Regions from separate parts of the Pseudomonas sp. AC112 genome, predicted to be linked through region 2. Evidence: predicted binding sites of a transcription regulator. Region 2 holds the regulator's gene; each other region holds the start of a gene.
The links. Region 2 encodes FliA, which starts transcription of late flagellar genes. Its sites were predicted from a motif close to CTAAAGTTTNNNNNNNNNNNGCCGNTAA; they were not measured.
Positions count from the first base shown of each region.

Region 1: AC0IYN_RS21345 (methyl-accepting chemotaxis protein) is a predicted target of FliA. The motif match lies at 1,459-1,486, and genes of this name have one in related genera.
Region 3: AC0IYN_RS04505 (flagellar protein MotY) is a predicted target of FliA. The motif match lies at 1,210-1,237, and genes of this name have one in related genera.

Region 1 covers NZ_CEEDCM010000001.1:4,577,616-4,580,893, forward strand. The annotation lists gene AC0IYN_RS21345 (methyl-accepting chemotaxis protein) at 1-1,423, opposite strand, end outside; gene AC0IYN_RS21350 (Na+/H+ antiporter family protein) at 1,756-3,075, shown strand; partial or broken gene AC0IYN_RS21355 (cache domain-containing protein) at 3,213-3,278, shown strand, end outside.
Region 2 covers NZ_CEEDCM010000001.1:4,162,043-4,165,320, forward strand. The annotation lists gene flhF (flagellar biosynthesis protein FlhF) at 1-643, shown strand, start outside; gene fleN (flagellar synthesis regulator FleN) at 749-1,582, shown strand; gene fliA (RNA polymerase sigma factor FliA) at 1,579-2,319, shown strand; gene AC0IYN_RS19270 (chemotaxis response regulator CheY) at 2,488-2,862, shown strand; gene AC0IYN_RS19275 (protein phosphatase CheZ) at 2,881-3,278, shown strand, end outside.
Region 3 covers NZ_CEEDCM010000001.1:934,534-937,811, forward strand. The annotation lists gene AC0IYN_RS04500 (argininosuccinate synthase) at 1-108, opposite strand, end outside; gene AC0IYN_RS04505 (flagellar protein MotY) at 238-1,146, opposite strand; gene pyrC (dihydroorotase) at 1,303-2,349, shown strand; gene rnt (ribonuclease T) at 2,346-3,017, shown strand; gene AC0IYN_RS04520 (peroxiredoxin) at 3,083-3,278, opposite strand, start outside.

The DNA.
Region 1 (3,278 bases), 420 kb from region 2:
CCTGATCGACCTGGCGGTATTGCTGTTCCATGCCGGCGCTGGTTTCAGTCGCAATGGCGGCAGATTGGTCGGCAGTGCCACGGGCGTCCTGCACCGAGCGTTTCACCTCGGCGATGATCGGTTGCAGCTTGTCGAGGAAGCGGTTGAACCAGCCGGCCAACTGGCCCAGCTCGTCTTTTTTGTCGTAGGCCAGGCGGCGGGTCAGGTCGCCTTCGCCGCTGGCGATGTCTTCGAGCATGTGCGCCACGCCGAGGATCGGCCGCGTCACGCTACGCGCCATCAGCCACACCAGGATCAGTCCGACCACGGCGGCAATCAGGCCCAGGCTCAGTTCCAGCAGGGTGCCCTTGGCATTGTCGGCATCCAGTTGGGTTTTCAGTGCTTCGGCGGGGGCGACCAGGACGCTCTCTGGTACATCCAGCAACACGCCCCAGGGCTTGCCCTCCGGGATTGGCGCGAACGGCGCCAGTACCTTGAGCTGATGGTCGGTGCGCAGGCTACGGATCTGTGTACTGCCGGCCAGGGCGCTGATCAACTGCGCGCCGTTGGCGGTATCGACCCGGTCCAGGCGCTGGCTCAGCTTGCTGGCATCCGCGCTGTAGCCGGCCAGCAGGCCCGTGGGGCTGAGGATGCTGACCTGGGTCTGGCCGTCATACAGTTTGTGGCTGGCCTGTTGGCTCACCGCCTGCAGGCTGTTGAGGTTGATGTCCACCGACAGCGAGGCAATGACTTTGCCGTTGACCATCAGCGGGAAGACGATGCTGGTCATCAGCACGTTTTGCCCGTTGATGGTGTAAAAGTAGGGCTCGATCACACACGGCTTGAAGGTGCTGCGCGGGCAGGTGAACCAGGCGTTGGCTTTTTCGCCACTGGGGCTGATGCTGGTGTCGGACATGTCGCTTTCGGGCAGCGCCATCGAGGTCAGCGTGCCCGGCGTCGGTTGCGACCAGTACAGGGCGAAGCGACCTTTGTCGTTACTGCCCAGCTCTGCCTGGCCTGCGAACAGTTCGTCCTTGCCATCCAGGGCGTTGGCTTCGAACACCAGGGACAGGCCGAGCAGATCCGGGTTGGCCTGCAACGCGGCCTTGACCTGGCGGGTCAGGTCTTCGCGGGTGTCGAAGGCGTCGAGAAAGCGCTTCTCGGCCTGCTCGCGCAAGAACAGCACCTGGCGCGAAAAGCCATGGCCGTACTGATAGGCGTCCATGAACTGGCGGCGGATGCCCAGCGCCTGCACTTCACCCTGGGCCTCGATGCGCGCCTGGGCGGCTTCATCCAGCATCTGCATACTGGAGGCCTTGACCTGCTGTGAACTCTGCTCCATGCGATACAACGACAGACCCACCAGCAGGGTCACGATTCCCAGCAGGCACAGGCCGGCGAGCAGGGTGATTTTCCATTGAATGGAGAGCTGCCTAAGCGACATCGGTACATCCTTACCTGAAAACACATAGAAGCTGGTTATCGGCCGATGCCGAATTTTCTTTATTCAAACGATCAATTTAAACCTGCTTTTGTGGTGAGCGAGCTGGCTCGCGCTGGAGTGCGCAGCGCTCCCCTTGATTTTGGGGCCGCTGCGCAGCCCAGCGCGAGCAAGCTCGCTCACTACAAGGTTCGTTTTTTGACATGTGAACCTGCGTCCGGCAAAGTGCGCGCCCTCTAATAAGACCTCCTTCAAGCCTGCACGCTGGTTGCCACCCGATGGCCGCCTGGGCGCGGGCATGCCTGTTTTTTATGTTTCTGCTTGAGGTAACCATGATTAACGCAGTCATTGCTGCGGTCGGCACCATGCTGGTGCTGAGCCTGTCCCGCGTGCATGTGGTCATCGCCATCATCGTCGGCGCCCTGGTGGGCGGCCTTAGCGGTGGCCTGGGCATCGAGGCCACGCTCAAAGCCTTCAATGGCGGCTTGGGCGGGGGGGCGACGGTGGCGTTGTCCTACGCCTTGCTCGGCGCGTTCGCCGTGGCGATTGCCAAGTCCGGCCTGGCCCACGCGCTGGCCGACAAGGCCCTGCTGCTGGTGGACCGCCAGGAAGCCACCGGCGGCAGCCACGTCAAATGGCTGCTGATCGGCCTGCTGTGGGTGGTCGCGATTGCTTCGCAGAACATCCTGCCGATCCATATCGCGTTCATTCCGTTGCTGGTGCCGCCGCTGCTGTACGTGCTGACCAAGCTGCAACTGGACCGCCGCCTGATCGCCTGCGTGATGACCTTCGGCCTGATCACGCCGTACATGTTCCTGCCGGTGGGCTTCGGCAATATCTTCCTCAACCAGATCCTGTTGGCCAACGTGGCCAAGAGCGGCGTGGACATCAGCCAGGTCAACGTCACCCACGCCATGAGCCTGCCGGCGCTGGGCATGGTGGTCGGCCTGCTGGTGGCGGTCTTTATCAGCTACCGCAAGAAACGCGTGTACGACTTGGAGAAAATCGAGCGGGTCGAACAGGTGGCCGTGCAGTACAACCCGCTGACCCTGCTGGTGGCCGGCCTGGCGATTGCCTCCGCGTTCATCATTCAGTTGTGGTTGGACTCGATGATCATCGGCGCCCTGGCCGGGTTCCTGATCTTCTCGGTGTCGGGCATCGTGCGCTGGCGCGACACCGACGACCTGTTCACCGAAGGCATGAAGATGATGGCGATGATCGGCTTCATCATGATCGCCTCGTCAGGGTTTGCCGAAGTGCTCAAGGCCACCGGCGATGTGCGCTCGCTGGTGGAAACCTCGGCGGCCTTTATTGGCCATAGCCGTGGGGTAGGGGCGCTGCTGATGCTGTTGGTGGGGCTGCTGGTGACCATGGGCATCGGCTCGTCGTTTTCCACGGTGCCGATCCTGGCCGCGATCTTTGTGCCGCTGTGTGTACAACTGGGCTTCAGCCCGCTGGCCATCGTGTGCATCGTCGGCACGGCCGGTGCCTTGGGCGACGCCGGCTCGCCCGCCTCGGATTCGACCCTCGGCCCCACCTCCGGCCTGAATATCGACGGCCAGCACCACCATATCTGGGACACCGTGGTACCGACGTTCCTGCATTACAACCTCCCGCTGCTGGCATTCGGCTGGCTGGCCGCCATGACCCTCTGACACCCCGCGCGCTGTAGGAGTCGGCTTGCCGGCGATGGCGTCCATGAGACCGCAATCGCCGGCAAGCCGGCTCCTACAGGTATTTGGCAACTGGCCGATAAACTCTCAGGTCGCCACTAATAAGAGAGAGAAAAGCCATGCGTCTGAGCCTCAAGGCCAAAGTCCTGTCCCTCGCCGTAGTGCCGGTGCTGCTGTTTGCCGTG
Region 2 (3,278 bases):
CCCTGCCGGCATGGGCAAGACCACCACCCTGGCCAAGTTGGCGGCCCGTTACGTGCTCAAGTACGGCGCGCAGAATATCGCGCTGGTGAGCATGGACAGCTACCGTATTGGTGCCCAGGAGCAGCTCAAGACCCTGGGCCGGATCCTCAATGTGTCGGTGACCCATGTCGACCCGGGCCAGTCCCTGGCCAACGCCCTGGACCCCTTGCTGCGCAAGCGCGTGGTGCTGATCGACACTGCCGGCCTGCAAGCCAGCGACCCGGCATTGCGCATGCAGTTGGAAAGCCTGGCGGGGCGTGGCATCAAGTCGAAAAATTACTTGGTGCTTGCAACCACCAGCCAGAAACAGGTTCTTACCGCTGCGTATCATAGTTACAAGCGTTGTGGCCTGGCCGGTTGCATCCTCACCAAGCTCGATGAGACCGCGAGCCTGGGCGAGGTGCTGAGCCTGGCCATCAGTCATGAATTGCCGGTCGCCTACCTGACCGACGGGCCGCGGATCCCGGATGATCTGCATCTGCCGCGCCGTCATCAGTTGGTCAGCCGTGCAGTCAGCGTGCAAATGCAAGAAGAGCCTAGCGAGGAAGCGATGGCCGATATGTTCGCCGACCTTTACCACAACCCGGCAAAGCGGGTGGGTTGAGTCAGGATGAACACCGTGAAATGTATCTACATCGATGGTCTGCAAGCGATTCACGCGGCCAAGCCATGTAGCCTGCGTCTAAGCAAGACAAGGTAAAGAAATAAAATGGGCAGCATGCATCCCGTACAGGTGATCGCGGTGACCGGCGGCAAAGGTGGCGTCGGGAAAACTAACGTGTCAGTGAATTTGTCCCTGGCCCTGGCAGAGCTTGGCCGTCGCGTCATGCTGCTGGATGCTGACCTGGGCTTGGCGAACGTGGACGTTCTGCTGGGGCTGACACCCAAACACACCCTTGCCGATGTGATCGAGGGCCGCTGCGAGCTGCGCGATGTGCTGCTGCAGGGCCCCGGTGGCATCCGCATCGTGCCGGCTGCCTCGGGCACCCAGAGCATGGTGCACCTGAGCCCGGCGCAGCATGCCGGCCTCATCCAGGCTTTCAGTGATATTGGCGACAACCTCGACGTGCTGGTGATCGACACCGCCGCCGGGATCGGCGAGTCCGTGGTCAGCTTCGTGCGCGCTGCGCAGGAAGTGTTGCTGGTGGTCTGCGATGAACCCACCTCGATCACCGACGCCTACGCCCTGATCAAACTGCTTAACCGTGACTACGGCATGAACCGCTTCCGCGTCCTGGCCAACATGGCCCAGAGCCCGCAGGAAGGGCGCAATCTGTTCGCCAAGTTGACCAAGGTCACGGACCGCTTCCTCGATGTCGCCTTACAATACGTCGGCGCAGTTCCCTACGACGAGTGTGTGCGCAAGGCTGTGCAAAAGCAGCGTGCAGTCTACGAAGCGTTCCCTCGTTCCAAATGCGCATTGGCGTTCAAGGCTATTGCCCAGAAGGTCGATACCTGGCCGTTGCCCGCCAACCCTCGGGGGCATCTGGAGTTTTTCGTCGAGCGATTGGTGCATCAGACGAGCGCAGGACCCGTGCTATGACAGCGACCGGCTACAACGCGTACAAGAAGTCTGCCCGTGACAGCCAGGGCGAATTGATCGAGCGCTACGCGCCCCTGGTCAAGCGTATCGCCTATCACTTGCTGGCACGCCTGCCCGCCAGCGTCCAGGTCGAAGACCTGATCCAGGCGGGCATGATCGGCTTGCTCGAAGTGTCGACCAAATACGACGCGAGCAAGGGGGCGAGTTTCGAGACGTACGCGGGTATCCGCATACGTGGCGCGATGCTCGATGAAGTGCGCAAAGGTGACTGGGCGCCGCGTTCGGTGCATCGCAATACGCGCATGGTCAGTGACGCAATTCGCGCAATTGAAGCAAAAACCGGTCGCGACGCTAAAGATCACGAAGTTGCGGCCGAACTCCAATTGAGTCTCGACGATTACTACGGGATTTTGAACGATACCTTGGGCAGCCGCCTGTTCAGTTTCGACGACCTCTTGCAGGACGGCGAACACGAAGGGCTGCACGAGGACGGCGCGAGCGCTCATATGGAGCCATCGCGTGACCTGGAAGATGAGCGTTTCCAGGGGGCGTTGGCGGACGCGATTGCCAATTTGCCGGAGCGTGAGCGACTGGTGTTGGCGCTGTACTACGACGAAGAGCTGAACCTCAAGGAAATCGGTGAGGTCCTGGGGGTCAGCGAATCGCGGGTCAGCCAGTTGCACAGCCAGTGCGCAGCCCGCTTGCGGGGGCGTTTGGGAGAGTGGCGAGCGCGCTGACAGGCAGTGTGGGGACACTGCAGACGATACCGCGAGGGCAAGCAGCCTTCGCGGGTTCGACCCGTGGTGCCCTCGGCAGTCCTTTTTGTGTAATGCCTGTTGATTGAAATGGCGCGTCCAGGTGCTGGGCGCGTTTAAGACTGCTTGGAGGTCGAATTGGACAAGAACATGAAAATCCTCATCGTTGATGACTTCTCAACGATGCGGCGGATCATAAAAAACCTGTTGCGTGACCTTGGGTTCACTAACACGGTCGAGGCGGATGACGGCATTACGGCGATTCCGATCCTCAACAGCGGGAGCATCGACTTTTTGGTAACGGACTGGAACATGCCGGGCATGACCGGCATCGACTTGCTGCGCCACGTGCGCGCTGACGAAAAGCTGCGCAGCCTGCCTGTGCTGATGGTGACCGCCGAAGCCAAGCGTGAGCAGATCATCGAAGCCGCCCAAGCCGGGGTTAACGGTTACGTGGTCAAGCCATTCACTGCATTGGCCTTGAAAGAGAAGATCGAAAAAATCTTCGAACGCATCCACGGCTAATGCCATCGCGGGGGAGCTATGGAGCATAAAGAAACGTCACAGGGAGACTTCGAGTCGACCCTGAAAAAGCATGCTCACCAGTTGGTCGACAGCCTTGAAAAAGGCCAGTTTGGCGACGCGGTGCAGTTAATCCATGAGCTCAACCAGACCCGTGACCGCGGCCTGTACCAGGAAGTGGGCAAGCTCACACGCGAGCTGCACAGTGCGATCGTCAATTTCCAGATTGACCCGCATATGCCCCAGGCCGAAGAAATTTCGCAAATCACTGATGCCACCGAACGCCTGTCCTACGTGGTCAGGCTGACTGAGGCGGCGGCCAACCGCACCATGGACTTGGTGGAAAACGCCACGCCCCTGGTCAACGGCATGGCCAACGAAGCCCAGGCCCTCAGCGTTGACTGGGGCCGCTTCATGCG
Region 3 (3,278 bases), 3.2 Mb from region 2:
GGTGAAGGTCACCACTTCACAGTTATAAGTATCCTGCAGCCACTTGAGGATCACCGAAGTGTCCAGGCCGCCGGAATACGCGAGAACGACCTTGTTTACGTCGGCCATGCCATCACTCCACGGGGTTGTACGGAAAGGCGTCGATTCTACCGACCAAAACCGTGAATTTACAGGGGCGCGACAGCAAATGAAGATAAAGCGACAGATTATGTCGAGCGGGCGACCGATGGTCGCCCTTTAGGAGGTGTGCGCAGGGTTGCCCGGGCCGGTGGCCGTAGGAGCCGGTTTCTCGGGGGTAGCCACGCGCTCAAGCTGAATATTCACGCGACGATTGCGTGCCCGGTTGGCCGCATTGGTGTTCGGCGCCAGTGGGTAGCTTTCGCCATGGAAACGCAGGGTGATCTGCGATTCCTGGATACCGTTGGCCTTGAAGTAGTCCATGACTGCCAGGCCACGGCGGCGCGAGACGTCGCGGTTGGTCAAGCGGTTGCCGCTGTTGTCCGAATGGCCGTTCAACTCGATGTGGTTGACGGAGGGATCGGCTTTCATGAACGCGAGGATCACGTCGAGCTTCTTCTTGGCCGCCGCGTCCAGTTCGATACCACCACCGGGGAACCCGACTTCGGTCTGCTTGACTTGGTCGTAATTCATCGGCAACAGCTTGGTGGTGCACAGCTGATAGTCGTTAAAGGCCTTGTTGAATTTCACCGGCAACAGGCGAATTTCCGAGTAGCCACCCTCACGCCCGTAGTGGCGGACAGTCGGGCTGCGCCCTTCCAGAAGCCCCGTGAACAGGCGCCCGGCCTGGGCCTGGGAGCTGTTGAACAAGACGTCGCCGCTGCCGGCACGCACGGCGCCAAGGTTGATATCTCCGCGCCCCGGCTGCCAAGGGGCAGCGGCGGCCAGCAAGGTCGCCGAGCCTGCGCCCAGCGAGCCGTTATAGGCTTTCAGACGAAACGTCGCCTGCTCACCGGCCCGGCGCACGAACTCACCCGAGCCGAAGTCGGTGATCGGCTGGGTCAGGCGGCACTCGAACTGGTCGCCTTCTACCTTCCACTCAATATTCTCCAGACGTGTCTGGAACGTGAGGGCCATCGCAGGCAGGCTGGCGAACACACTGAGCAGGGCTAGATAATGCTGGCGCACGGGAGGCTCCACTGGTTTCTACAACACTTCAAAGCGTCATACATCGATAAGGCATACAAAAGGCTATCGGTTGCATCCTGCAAAACTTGATAGCGAGTGCCTGCAAGAGTCTTTTCCGGTAGCATTCCCACCAGATTGACCCGCCTGGAATCCCCAATGTCCGACCGCCTGACCCTGCTGCGTCCCGACGACTGGCATATTCATCTTCGCGATGGTGCTGCGTTACCCCACACCGTGGCCGATGTAGCGCGCACGTTTGGCCGCGCCATCATCATGCCTAACCTGGTACCTCCGGTGCGTAACGCCGAGCAAGCCGATGCCTACCGCCAGCGTATCCTCGCTGCTCGGCCGGCCGGCAGCCGCTTTGAACCGCTGATGGTGCTCTACCTCACCGACCGCACCCAGCCCGAAGAAATTCGCGAGGCCAAGGCCAGCGGCTTCGTGCACGCCGCCAAGCTGTACCCGGCCGGCGCGACCACCAACTCCGATTCCGGCGTGACCAGTATCGACAAGATCCTGCCGGCCATCGAAGCCATGGCGGAAGTCGGTATGCCGCTGCTGATCCACGGTGAAGTCACCCGTGGCGATGTCGACGTGTTCGATCGCGAGAAGATCTTCATCGACGAGCATATGCGCCGTGTGGTGGAGTTGTTCCCGACCCTCAAGGTGGTGTTCGAGCACATCACCACCGCCGATGCCGTGCAGTTCGTCACCGAGGCCTCGGCCAACGTCGGCGCGACCATCACCGCGCACCACCTGTTGTACAACCGCAACCACATGCTGGTGGGCGGGATCCGGCCGCACTTCTATTGCTTGCCGATCCTCAAGCGCAACACCCACCAGGTAGCCTTGCTGGATGCGGCGACCAGCGGCAATCCGAAGTTTTTCCTCGGCACCGACTCCGCGCCTCACGCCCAACACGCGAAAGAAGCCGCGTGCGGCTGTGCCGGCTGCTATACCGCGTATGCCGCGATCGAGCTGTACGCCGAAGCGTTCGAACAGCGCAATGCGCTGGACAAGCTCGAAGGGTTCGCCAGCCTCAATGGTCCGCGTTTCTACGGCCTGCCAGCGAATACCGACCGCATCATCCTGGTCCGTGAAGATTGGACCGCCCCCGCCAGCCTGCCGTTTGGCGAGCTGACTGTTATCCCGCTGCGCGCCGGTGAAACACTGCGCTGGCGCCTGCTGGAGGAAAGCAAGTGAGTGAAGACCATTACGATGACGAACACGAGCACAGTGGTGGCGGCTCCCGTCACCCGATGGCCGAGCGGTTCCGCGGCTATCTGCCGGTTGTCATCGACGTAGAAACCGGTGGTTTCAACTGCGCCACCGACGCGCTGCTGGAAATCGCCGCGACCACCATCGGCATGGATGAACAGGGCTTTGTGTTCCCGGAACACACCCACTTCTTCCGTGTCGAGCCGTTTGAAGGCGCGAATATCGAAGCCGCCGCTTTGGAATTCACGGGCATCAAGCTTGATCACCCCCTGCGCATGGCCGTGAGTGAAGAAGCGGCGCTGACCGATATCTTCCGTGGCGTGCGCAAGGCGTTGAAGGCCAATGGCTGCAAGCGCGCGATCCTGGTCGGCCACAACAGCAGCTTCGACCTGGGCTTCCTGAACGCCGCCGTGGCGCGGTTGGACATGAAGCGCAACCCGTTTCACCCGTTCTCCAGCTTCGACACCGCAACCCTCGCTGGCCTGGCTTATGGCCAGACCGTGCTGGCGAAGGCCTGCCAGGCCGCCGGTATCGACTTTGACGGGCGTGAGGCTCACTCGGCCCGCTACGACACCGAGAAAACCGCCGAGCTGTTCTGCGGCATCGTCAACCGCTGGAAAGACATGGGCGGCTGGGAAGACTTCAATGATTGAGGTGATCTCCCGCGCATAAAAAAACCGGCCTTCTCAGGCCGGTTTTTTTGTACCTCGAACCTGGCTTACAGCTTGCCAGCGTTCTCGGTCAGGTAAGCCGCAACGCCTTCTGGCGAAGCGTTCATGCCTTTGTCGCCTTTTTTCCAGTTGGCAGGGCAGACTTCGCCGTGCTCTTCGTGGAATTGCAGGGCGTCGACCAGACGGATCAGCTCTTCCATGTTACGACCCAGTGGCAGGTCGTTGATGATCTGGGAGCGAACC